Regions from separate parts of the Erwinia sp. HR93 genome, predicted to be linked through region 2. Evidence: predicted binding sites of a transcription regulator. Region 2 holds the regulator's gene; each other region holds the start of a gene.

The links. The regulator ArgR, encoded in region 2, controls arginine synthesis, uptake and breakdown. The targets are predictions, from matches to a motif close to ANTGAATAAAAATACANT.
Region 1: a site for ArgR is predicted at 1,332-1,349, ahead of argA (amino-acid N-acetyltransferase). Genes of this name have one in related genera too.
Region 3: a site for ArgR is predicted at 1,667-1,684, ahead of argC (N-acetyl-gamma-glutamyl-phosphate reductase). Genes of this name have one in related genera too.

The regions. Positions count from the first base shown of each region.
Region 1 is NZ_JAXUDP010000001.1:2,123,304-2,126,582, forward strand. It holds gene argA (amino-acid N-acetyltransferase) at 1-1,302, opposite strand, end outside; gene amiC (N-acetylmuramoyl-L-alanine amidase AmiC) at 1,531-2,778, shown strand; tRNA gene SFA31_RS09905 (tRNA-Met) at 2,872-2,948, opposite strand; tRNA gene SFA31_RS09910 (tRNA-Met) at 2,991-3,067, opposite strand; gene mltA (murein transglycosylase A) at 3,279-3,279, shown strand, end outside.
Region 2 is NZ_JAXUDP010000001.1:323,411-326,689, forward strand. It holds gene mdh (malate dehydrogenase) at 1-889, opposite strand, end outside; gene argR (transcriptional regulator ArgR) at 1,311-1,781, shown strand; gene yhcN (peroxide/acid stress response protein YhcN) at 2,229-2,492, shown strand; gene SFA31_RS01545 (YdgH/BhsA/McbA-like domain containing protein) at 2,576-2,851, shown strand; gene SFA31_RS01550 (NAD-dependent succinate-semialdehyde dehydrogenase) at 2,943-3,279, opposite strand, start outside.
Region 3 is NZ_JAXUDP010000001.1:509,085-512,363, reverse strand. It holds gene ppc (phosphoenolpyruvate carboxylase) at 1-222, opposite strand, end outside; gene SFA31_RS02400 (hypothetical protein) at 288-431, opposite strand; gene argE (acetylornithine deacetylase) at 470-1,621, opposite strand; gene argC (N-acetyl-gamma-glutamyl-phosphate reductase) at 1,798-2,802, shown strand; gene argB (acetylglutamate kinase) at 2,817-3,279, shown strand, end outside.

The DNA.
Region 1 (3,279 bases), 1.8 Mb from region 2:
GCGACGCTGGTAGTTATAGAGCCGTTTTTTGCTGTCCGGCAGTAAATCAATCTCTACCGGCGCGAAGCCGCGTTCCTGGAACCAGTGGATGCTACGCGTAGTGAGTACAAACAAGCGCTCCAGGCCCTGGTTTCTTGCCTGGGCGGCGATACGCTCTAGCAAAAGTTCGCCGCGTGAGGAGCTTCGATAATCCGGATGCACCGCGACGCAGGCCATTTCGCCAATTTTTTCACTACTAAAAGGATAAAGCGCCGCGCAGGCAATTGTCATGCCATCGCGCTGAATAATAGTAAAGTTATCAATTTCCATTTCCAGCTGTTCGCGCGAGCGGCGTACCAGAATGCCCTGCTGTTCCAGAGGACGGATTAACGCCAGTATTCCACCGATATCATTGATGGTTGCCCGGCGAATTTGCTCCGCGCTCTCCATCACGATTTGGGTACCGATGCCATCCCGGGAAAACAGTTCCTGAAGCAGTGCGCCGTTCTCACGGTAACTTATTAAGTGGCAGCGTCTGACGCCGCTGCGGCAGGCTTTAATGGCACCCCGTAACATACGCACGGTGCCAGAGTGGTAATCGCCTTCGGCCTCACGCCGAGTGACATGCTGCTGGGCGTCATTGGGAAAAAGTTCGGGGAGTATACGTCCGTCGCTGTCGGTAACGCCCTGAGAGGAACAGAACCCAATCATTTTTTCTGCGCGAAGTTTAATGGCAAGCTGGGTGGCGATTTCTTCAGAAGTTAGATTAAAGCTTTCGCCAGTAACGGAAACGGCGACAGGGCCGGCCAGAACGATGGCGCCATTATTCAGTTGACGAGCGATAGCGTCTTCATCGATACGACGTATGCGTCCGCTGTGGCAGTAATCCACGCCGTCGTCCACGCCTAAGGGCTGAGCGATAATGAAATTGCCGCTGACTACATTAATATGCGCTCCCTGCAGCGGTGTGTTGCCCAGGCTCATTGAGAGACGCGCCGTAATTTCTAGCTGCAATAATCCCGCCGCCTGTTTGACAAGCTCCAGGGTTTTGCCATCCGTAACCCGCGTGTGTTTATGGTAAACAGGATTATAGCCGTGCGCCGCCAGGTTAGCGTCGATTTGCGGGCGAGCGCCGTAAACCACGACAAGGCGGATGCCGAGGCTATGTAATAATCCTATATCGCTAATGATTGATGATAGATTTTCATGCTCTATGGCTTCACCGCTTAACATGATAACGAAGGTTTTGCCTCGATGAGCGTTGATATAAGGGACTGAATGGCGAAAACCCTCTACTAGCTCGGTATTTCTCTCCAGCATGATGCGTGCCTGTTGAATTAATATTCATAATATTTGTATTTTTATTCTTTTTTAGGGGTGGGTGCAAGCGAAAGTTTTCATCATGTTTAACGTATTATTAACACGTTTTTTTCCACACATTATTGGATGTTTACCCTTTTGCGGGTGACAGTGTGCCCGGCTTTGGTTAAAGTTTTCGGTCGCTATTCTGAAGTTATTATTGTTATTTCTTATCGTTTCCTCGGGAGAAGCATGTCGGAAGCCAGTTCGTTTAGCCGTCGCCGTTTGTTGCAGGGAGCGGGGGCCATGTGGTTATTAAGCGTCAGCCCGCTTGGTCTGGCCGCGGATAGCCAAATTATTGCTGTGCGCGTATGGCCTGCGTCAACCTACACGCGCGTTACGCTGGAATCCACGCATCAGCTTAAGTATCGACAGTTTGCGTTAAGTAACCCCGCGCGGCTGGTGGTGGATATTGACGGCGTACAGTTAAATTCCGTGTTAAAGAAATTGGGAAATCTTGTCCATCCGGACGATCCGTACATTAAATCGGCTCGGGTCGGGCAATTTAGCCCGCAGACGCTGCGCCTGGTATTTGAGTTGAAGCAGGATGTCGCACCGCATTTGTTTGCGCTCAAACCCGTTGCTGAATTCAAAGAACGCCTGGTGATGGATTTGTATCCTGCGAATAGCGACAGTGAGAAAGACCCATTATTGGCTCTGCTGGAAGATTATAATAAGGGGTCGCTGGATAAAATTCCTCAGGCTGAACAAGGGCCTAAGCCGGGCAAAGCCGGGCGCGACCGGCCAATCAGTATTATGATAGACCCCGGTCACGGCGGTGAGGATCCTGGCGCGACGGGCAAATATAAAACCCATGAAAAAGACGTGGTGCTGAAAATTGGCCGCCGCCTAAAAGCGCTTATTGAGCAAGAGCCGAATATGCAGGCTTACATGACGCGCAATGAAGATGTTTTTATTCCTCTCGGAGTGCGGGTTGCAAAAGCGCGCAAGCAGCGTGTCGATCTGTTTGTATCCATTCACGCGGATGCGTTTTCCGATCGTTCAGCGCACGGCTCGTCCGTGTTCGCGTTGTCCACTAAAGGAGCGACCAGTACCGCCGCCCGGTATTTAGCGAAGACGCAGAACGCGTCGGATCTTATCGGCGGTGTGAGCCGCAGCGGGGATCGCTATTTGGATCACACGATGTTCGATATGGTTCAGTCGCTGACTATCACCGATAGCCTAAAGTTTGGCAAAGCGGTTTTGGATCATATGGGTGGGATTAATCGCCTGCATAAAGACAGCGTCGAGCAGGCTGGTTTTGCGGTGCTGAAAGCGCCGGAGATACCGTCTATTCTTGTTGAAACTGCGTTTATTAGTAACGTAGAAGAAGAGCGCAAGCTGCGTACCGCCGCGTTTCAGCAGCAGGTGGCGGAATCAATATTAAAAGGAATAAAAGCCTATTTTGCCAGCGGCGCCGCGCGCGTACGTAGAAGTTAAAGAGAATATATGCGGCGCAGGGAAGCGCCGATGGCCGGGAAATAACGGGCGCAAGAACAAAAAAACACCCGATGGGGTGCCTGTTGTTGACGTTGGTTGCGGGGGCCGGATTTGAACCGACGACCTTCGGGTTATGAGCCCGACGAGCTACCAGGCTGCTCCACCCCGCGTCCGTCATTACTGCTTATATTGTTCGCGCTAATGCGCTTAATTGGTTGCGGGGGCCGGATTTGAACCGACGACCTTCGGGTTATGAGCCCGACGAGCTACCAGGCTGCTCCACCCCGCGTCCGTGGATGCGCAATATACTCTCCTGACGCATTGATGCAACCCTTTTCTGAAGGAACTGCGGGTTTTCCTTTGCGTTTGCTTAAATAACCCCCAGGAGCGCTTTTTTTCTGTACGTTAATAGGCTGTAACTGGCTTACGCATTTCCATCACAAGTCGCGTTTGCTATCTTGCTGAAGCATGCCGCGGTAACTATTAATAAAGAGAATGTAA
Region 2 (3,279 bases):
CCAGCATGCCTTCCAGCGCCTGGTGCTCAAAAGCGCTTAGTGCGCCGATAGCGCGGCGCTCTTCGATACCGTTCTTACCCAATAACAAAGGCTGAGAGAAAAAGCGGGCATATTTGCCATCGCCTTCTACATAAGCGTACTCAACCACATTCGCTTCCCCTTGCAATGCTCGCACAAGCGCCAGACCAAAACGTGCCGCCGCTTGTCCCATTGATAGCGTAGCAGAGCCTCCTCCGGCTTTCGCCTCAACCACTTCCGTTCCCGCGTTCTGGATTCGTTTAGTTAAATCTATCGCTTCCTGTTCACTAAACGTGACGCCCGCAACTTGAGACAGTAAAGGCAAAATCGTCACGCCCGAATGCCCGCCAATAACGGGGACATTAACCTCAGACGCCTGTTTACCTTTCAGTTCGGCAACAAAGGTATTAGAGCGGATGATGTCCAGCGTGGTAATGCCGAACAATTTGTTTTTGTCATACACACCGGCCTTTTTCAGCACTTCTGCAGCAATGGCCACGGTGGTATTTACGGGGTTGGTAATAATGCCAATACAGGCTTTTGGACAGGTTTTTGCAACCTGCTCAATAAGATTTTTTACGATGCCCGCGTTCACATTGAATAAATCAGAGCGATCCATGCCCGGCTTCCGGGCGACGCCTGCAGAGATCAGGACAATATCAGCGTCCTGCAGCGCGGGAGACGCATCTTCGCCGGAAAAACCCTGAATTTTAACATCGGTAGGGATATGACTTAAATCCACCGCCACGCCTGGAGTTACGGGCGCGATATCATAAAGTGAGAGTTCTGAACCTGAAGGCAATTGGGTCTTTAATAAAAGCGCCAGCGCCTGACCAATACCGCCAGCCGCACCGAGGACTGCAACTTTCATCCTAAACTCCTTAATTATAGTTAGCGAAGTTATGCGGGTTTTGCGTAGCGGGCGACCATAATTCAGGATGCCGAAAATTACAATCACTCCATAATTATTATGTAAACATATCCAATAGCTTAGATATGCAATCGCCTCTTTATATTCCGCTCAGTCATGCCGGAGCTACCCGCAATCAATAATGACAGGTAGCTACATTACACCCACACAACCAACCAAACAACATCATTTTGATAACATATATTTTACTTTTAAGGATATTTATATGCTGTGATATAGACATGTTTCTCGATAACAATTTCTGATAGAATTACGCGCTTTTATAAAATAATTTTAAATTTGGCCACAGCATTTAATTTGCATAAAAATTCACTTAAATGCATAGTATTATCCTGCATGACAGCCAGACAGGTGACCATTTATGCGCACTTCTGCTAAACAAGAAGAATTAGTAAAAGCGTTTAAAGCGCTGCTTAAAGAAGAAAAATTCAGCTCTCAGGGCGAGATAGTTCAGGCACTGCAGGAGCAGGGTTTTGAAAATATCAATCAATCAAAAATATCTCGCATGCTCACCAAATTTGGCGCCGTGCGTACACGCAATGCCAAAATGGAGATGGTATATTGCCTTCCGGCTGAATTAGGCGTCCCCACTACCTCAAGTCCCTTAAAAAACCTGGTTTTAGATATCGACTACAACGACGCGGTGGTAGTGATTCACACCAGCCCTGGCGCAGCACAGCTTATCGCTCGCCTTCTTGATTCTTTGGGGAAAGCGGAAGGCATTCTCGGTACGATTGCCGGTGACGATACTATTTTCACCACGCCATCTCGCGGTTTTACAGTGCAACAACTCCACGAAGCTATTCTGGTCCTGTTCGATCAGGAGCTATAAACCTGCAGGACGCTAACACTACTCACCGTCAGACTTATCTTTTTAATCCATTGTTAGCGACCCTGACTCATCTTTACCCAATAATCCCCTATTCCGGTCATGCGCGGGTGCGCCCTGCGCCCACCACCCAATACAACACTATTGAAACCACTCTGACCAGATAAAAGCACCATCATTAATTCCATTAATGGCTTTTAATACCTAAAACAAACGCATAAATAGTTAAATTGACTTATCATATTGATTTAAAAAGCAAACCAATCTCCTTTCACAATAAATACGAATTTTTAATAACTCAATGGAATAAAAAAACCATTTCATTAGCATAAAGTTTCATTGATTATAGTTAGCGTGGTATTAATTTTTACAGTTATTAGTGTATACTCGTTTTCGTGATGAAGGTCACACATCGTGACCCAAAACAAAAGAATTCGACGAGGTGAAATAATGAATACTAAAACTAATATTGTCGCTCTTAGCCTATTATCTATGCTGTCATTTGGCTCTTTCGCAGCTACTTCTATTAATGCCGATCAAGCGCAAGAACGCCAGACAATAGGGACTGTTTCAGTGAGTCAAATAGGTAGCACGCCAATGGATATGAATCAGCAACTGAGCAAAAAAGCGGATGAGCAGGGCGCATCTGCCTATCGAATTATCGAAGCTCGTACGGGCGGGAGCTGGCATGCGACAGCAGAGCTTTATAAATAATGCCGTTTGACCAAATTGGTTTTAGGCACCAGCGCTAACCCTCGATGGGTTGCGCTGTGCCTTTTGTTTCAGGGGTAGAGATAATGAGAAATATAATACTCACGCTCGCCGCTTTCGGGCTGGCAACCACATTTGCCCTGTCTTTTGGCGCTAATGCCGCGGTAAAAAACATAAGTAATCAGGATGCGCAACAAATGCAGGCCATGGGCAGCGTATCGGTTTCCCACGTGGGCGGTTCACCGATGGCTATTCGCAGCGAACTGGCGCATAAAGCCGAAAAGGAAGGCGCTAACGGCTACCTTATCACTGAATTACATCAAGGCAGTAACTGGCACGCAACTGCACAGCTTTACAAATAAACCCTCGTCGTCGTGTCCGACGACTTGCCCCCGCATCCGCGGGGGCTTTTTTATGCCTCTCTGACCTCAGGTAAATTTAACCAGAGAAGCGCTACGAAAGGCCTCCCCAGTGCAGTGCTTTCACCTCCATATATTCTTCAAGCCCCAGCACCGATCCTTCACGCCCCAATCCGGACGCCTTCACTCCCCCAAAAGGAGCGAGCTCCGTCGAGACCGTGCAGGCGTTAATTCCGACCATCCCACTTTCTAACTGCCCGGAAACGCGGAAAATCCGCGATATGTCCTGAGTGTAAAAATAGGCGGCAAGGCCATAGGGCGTATTATTGGCACGCTTAATGACTTCTTCCTCACTGGTAAATCGAAAGCAGGCGGCTACGGGACCAAAGGTTTCCTCTTGAGCCAGCGCCATATCATCGCTGGCGTCCGCC
Region 3 (3,279 bases), 190 kb from region 2:
CGCGCGGGCTACCGGCAATAATTCATCGTTAGAGAGATTTTGTAAGGTGGTAAGTAGCGCCTGGCGGTTGGTTTCATTGCCTGCGCGAGAGGATTTCGATAACTTGCGGATAGTTTCTACTCGTTCGAGAATTGTGTCTCCCAGCGCGCTTCGAATTGTCTCTCCGAGAAGTTTACCGAGCATACTGACATTGCTTCGCAAAGCGGAATATTGTTCGTTCATATGGCCCCAGACACCCTTTACCCGTGAATTCGGAAACCGCAGCCCGCGGTTTAACGTTATCGCTTTTATTCATTTTCCTGTTGCCCTGAAGGGGCATTGCCGTCTTTTATAAAGCCATGTAACACCGGATTCGTCAATGAGGGCGAAATCGCTTCAGCATAAGAACGAGGAAGATTTATGGCGCGAACGTCGATATCAATTTTACTCATCGACATTCGCTGAAAAAGCGTTAGCAAGCTGAGAAAAATTAATGCCAGCAAAAATGGTGTATCACCTGTGTGAGCAGCTCGCGGGTGGGTTTAATAAAGCGTGTTTCCAGGTACTCGTCTGGCTGATGGGCCTGATTAATGGAGCCCGGGCCGAGTACCAGCGTAGGACAAATCTCCTGAATAAACGGCGCTTCAGTGCAGTAGTTTACTGCGCCTGCGCGCGCGCCCAGCAATTTTTCTACCACTTGCACCAGTTTGCTATTCGGTGGGCATTCGTAGCCTGGAATCGGTGGATGTAATTCAGACAGGGTAAGGCGCCCGGGCCAGCGCTCGCTTACCGGTGCTAAGGCCTCAGCAAGTAATCCATCCAGTTCGCTCAATGTCATCCCCGGCAGCGGGCGAATATCCATGTGCATTTCACAGCAGGCGCATATTCGGTTTGAAGCATCGCCGCCGTGGATATGCCCCAGGTTGAGCGTCGGGTAGGGCACGGTAAAAGCGTCAAAACAATAGCGTTCTTTTAATGCGTCTCGCAGCGCCAGAACCGGCCCGATGGCGGCATGCATCAACTCAATAGCGTTGACGCCGCGTTCGGGATCGCTTGAATGGCCGGATTCGCCCAGGATGCGTATCGCGGTAGAAAGATGGCCTTTATGCGCGCGAATAGGCTGCAGCGATGTGGGTTCGCCGATAATGGCGCATTCCGGGCGCAGTGTACTGGTTGAGGCAAAATAGCGTGCACCGGCCATGGATGTTTCTTCATCCGCAGTGGCCAAAATATACAGCGGTTTTTTAAGCGCCCGCACATCGATATCGCGCAGGGCATCCAGAATAAAAGCAAAAAAGCCTTTCATATCGGCGCTTCCCAGCCCGTATAGCTTATTGTCGTGCTCCGTGAGTGTAAAGGGATCGCGCGTCCAGCGTCCGTCGTCAAAAGGAACGGTATCGGTATGCCCGGCCAGGAGTAGACCGCCGTTTCCACTGCCTGCGCTTGCCAGCATATTGAATTTATTACGCGTATCTGGCACGGGCTGCACATCAACCTCGAAGCCTAAGTCGTTAAACCACCCTGATAGCAGCTCAATGAGCGGTGCGTTGCTCTGATCTAATGCGGCTTCCGTTGCGCTGATAGAGGGAGTGGCGATGAGCGTGCGATAAATTTCGATAAAAGGCGGTAATTGTTTCTTCACGGTTGACAGGCCCCATGACTCAATGTTTAATAAAAATTCATTTATAGTGAATAAAAATACATGATGCAGCTGGCAATAAAAAGCGTATTCATAAAGGGTGATACACTTCGGTGCCTTATGGTTAGCCTCCTGTGCGGTACCAGCGTATTTTTTCTGATGAGAAAAGGTTTAGCTTAATGTTGAATACACTAATTGTAGGCGCAAGCGGTTACACCGGTGCGGAACTGGCCGCTTATGCCCATCGTCACCCCTCTATGAACATAACCGCTTTAACGGTATCCGCGCAAAGCCAGGATGCAGGGAAAAATATTTCCTCTTTGCATCCGCGGTTAAAAGGCTGCGTAGATCTACCGCTGGTGGGCGTGGATGACATCGCTCCGCTTGCTGCCGACGCGGATATCGTATTTCTGGCAACGGCGCATGAGGTAAGCCACTATCTTGTACCGCAGTGTCTGGCAGCCAATTGTGTAGTATTTGATTTATCCGGTGCTTATCGCGTTAACAATGTCGAATTTTATCCGAAATATTATGGTTTTACGCATCAGCACCCTGAGCTCTTAGCCCAGGCGGTATACGGGCTGGCGGAGTGGTGCAAGCCCGAACTTAAAGAAGCGCAGTTAATCGCGGTACCGGGATGTTATCCCACCGCCGCCCAGTTAGCGCTGCGTCCGCTCCTTGAGGGCGGGCTGTTAGATAGTCGCCAGCGCCCAGTTATTAATGCCGTGAGTGGGGTAAGCGGGGCGGGGCGCAAAGCTGCGCTTGGCAATAGTTTTTGTGAAGTCAGCCTGCACCCATACGGAATCTTTACGCATCGTCACAGTCCGGAAATCGCAACGCATTTAGGCACGCCGGTGATCTTTACGCCGCATTTGGGCGATTTTGCGCGCGGTATTCTGGAAACAATTACCTGCCGTCTTGCCGCTGGCGTTACCCGCGAGCAGGTAGCGCAGGCATATCAGGCCTGTTATCGCGATCGGCCGCTGATAAGGCTGTATGACGAGGCTTTCCCGGCGCTTAACAATGTGGTTGGGCTACCTTATTGCGACATTGGTTTTGCCGTAGACGGGGAGCATCTGATTGTCGTCGCGGCGGAAGATAATTTACTAAAAGGCGCGGCCGCTCAGGCTATCCAGTGTGCCAACATTCGTTTTGGTTTTGCGGAAACTGAGTCTCTGATTTAAGCGACGGGGGAACGATGAGTCCATTAATTATCAAATTAGGTGGCGTGCTTTTGGACAGTGAAGACGCGCTAACCCGCCTGTTTGAGGCGCTGGTTGCCTGGCGCAGCGATCGGGCGCGCCCGCTAGCGATCGTTCACGGCGGTGGCTGCGTAGTCGATGAGCTAATGAAAAAGCTGGCATTGCCGGTACAAAAAAAGAATGGGCTGCGTATCACGCCGGCGGATCAGATTGACATTATTACCGGCGCTCTGGCCGGAACGGCAAATAAAACTCTGCTAGCCCGCGCAAAACGACATGGCATCCAGGCCGTTGGCCTGTGCCTCAGCGATGGCGATAGCGTTAAGGTTACGCAATATGATGATGAGCTTGGCCACGTAGGTCGCGCGCAGCCGGGTGCGTCAGCGCTGCTAAGCGGCTTACTGGACGCAGGCTTTTTACCAATAGTGAGCTCTATCGGCATTACTGACGACGGTGCGC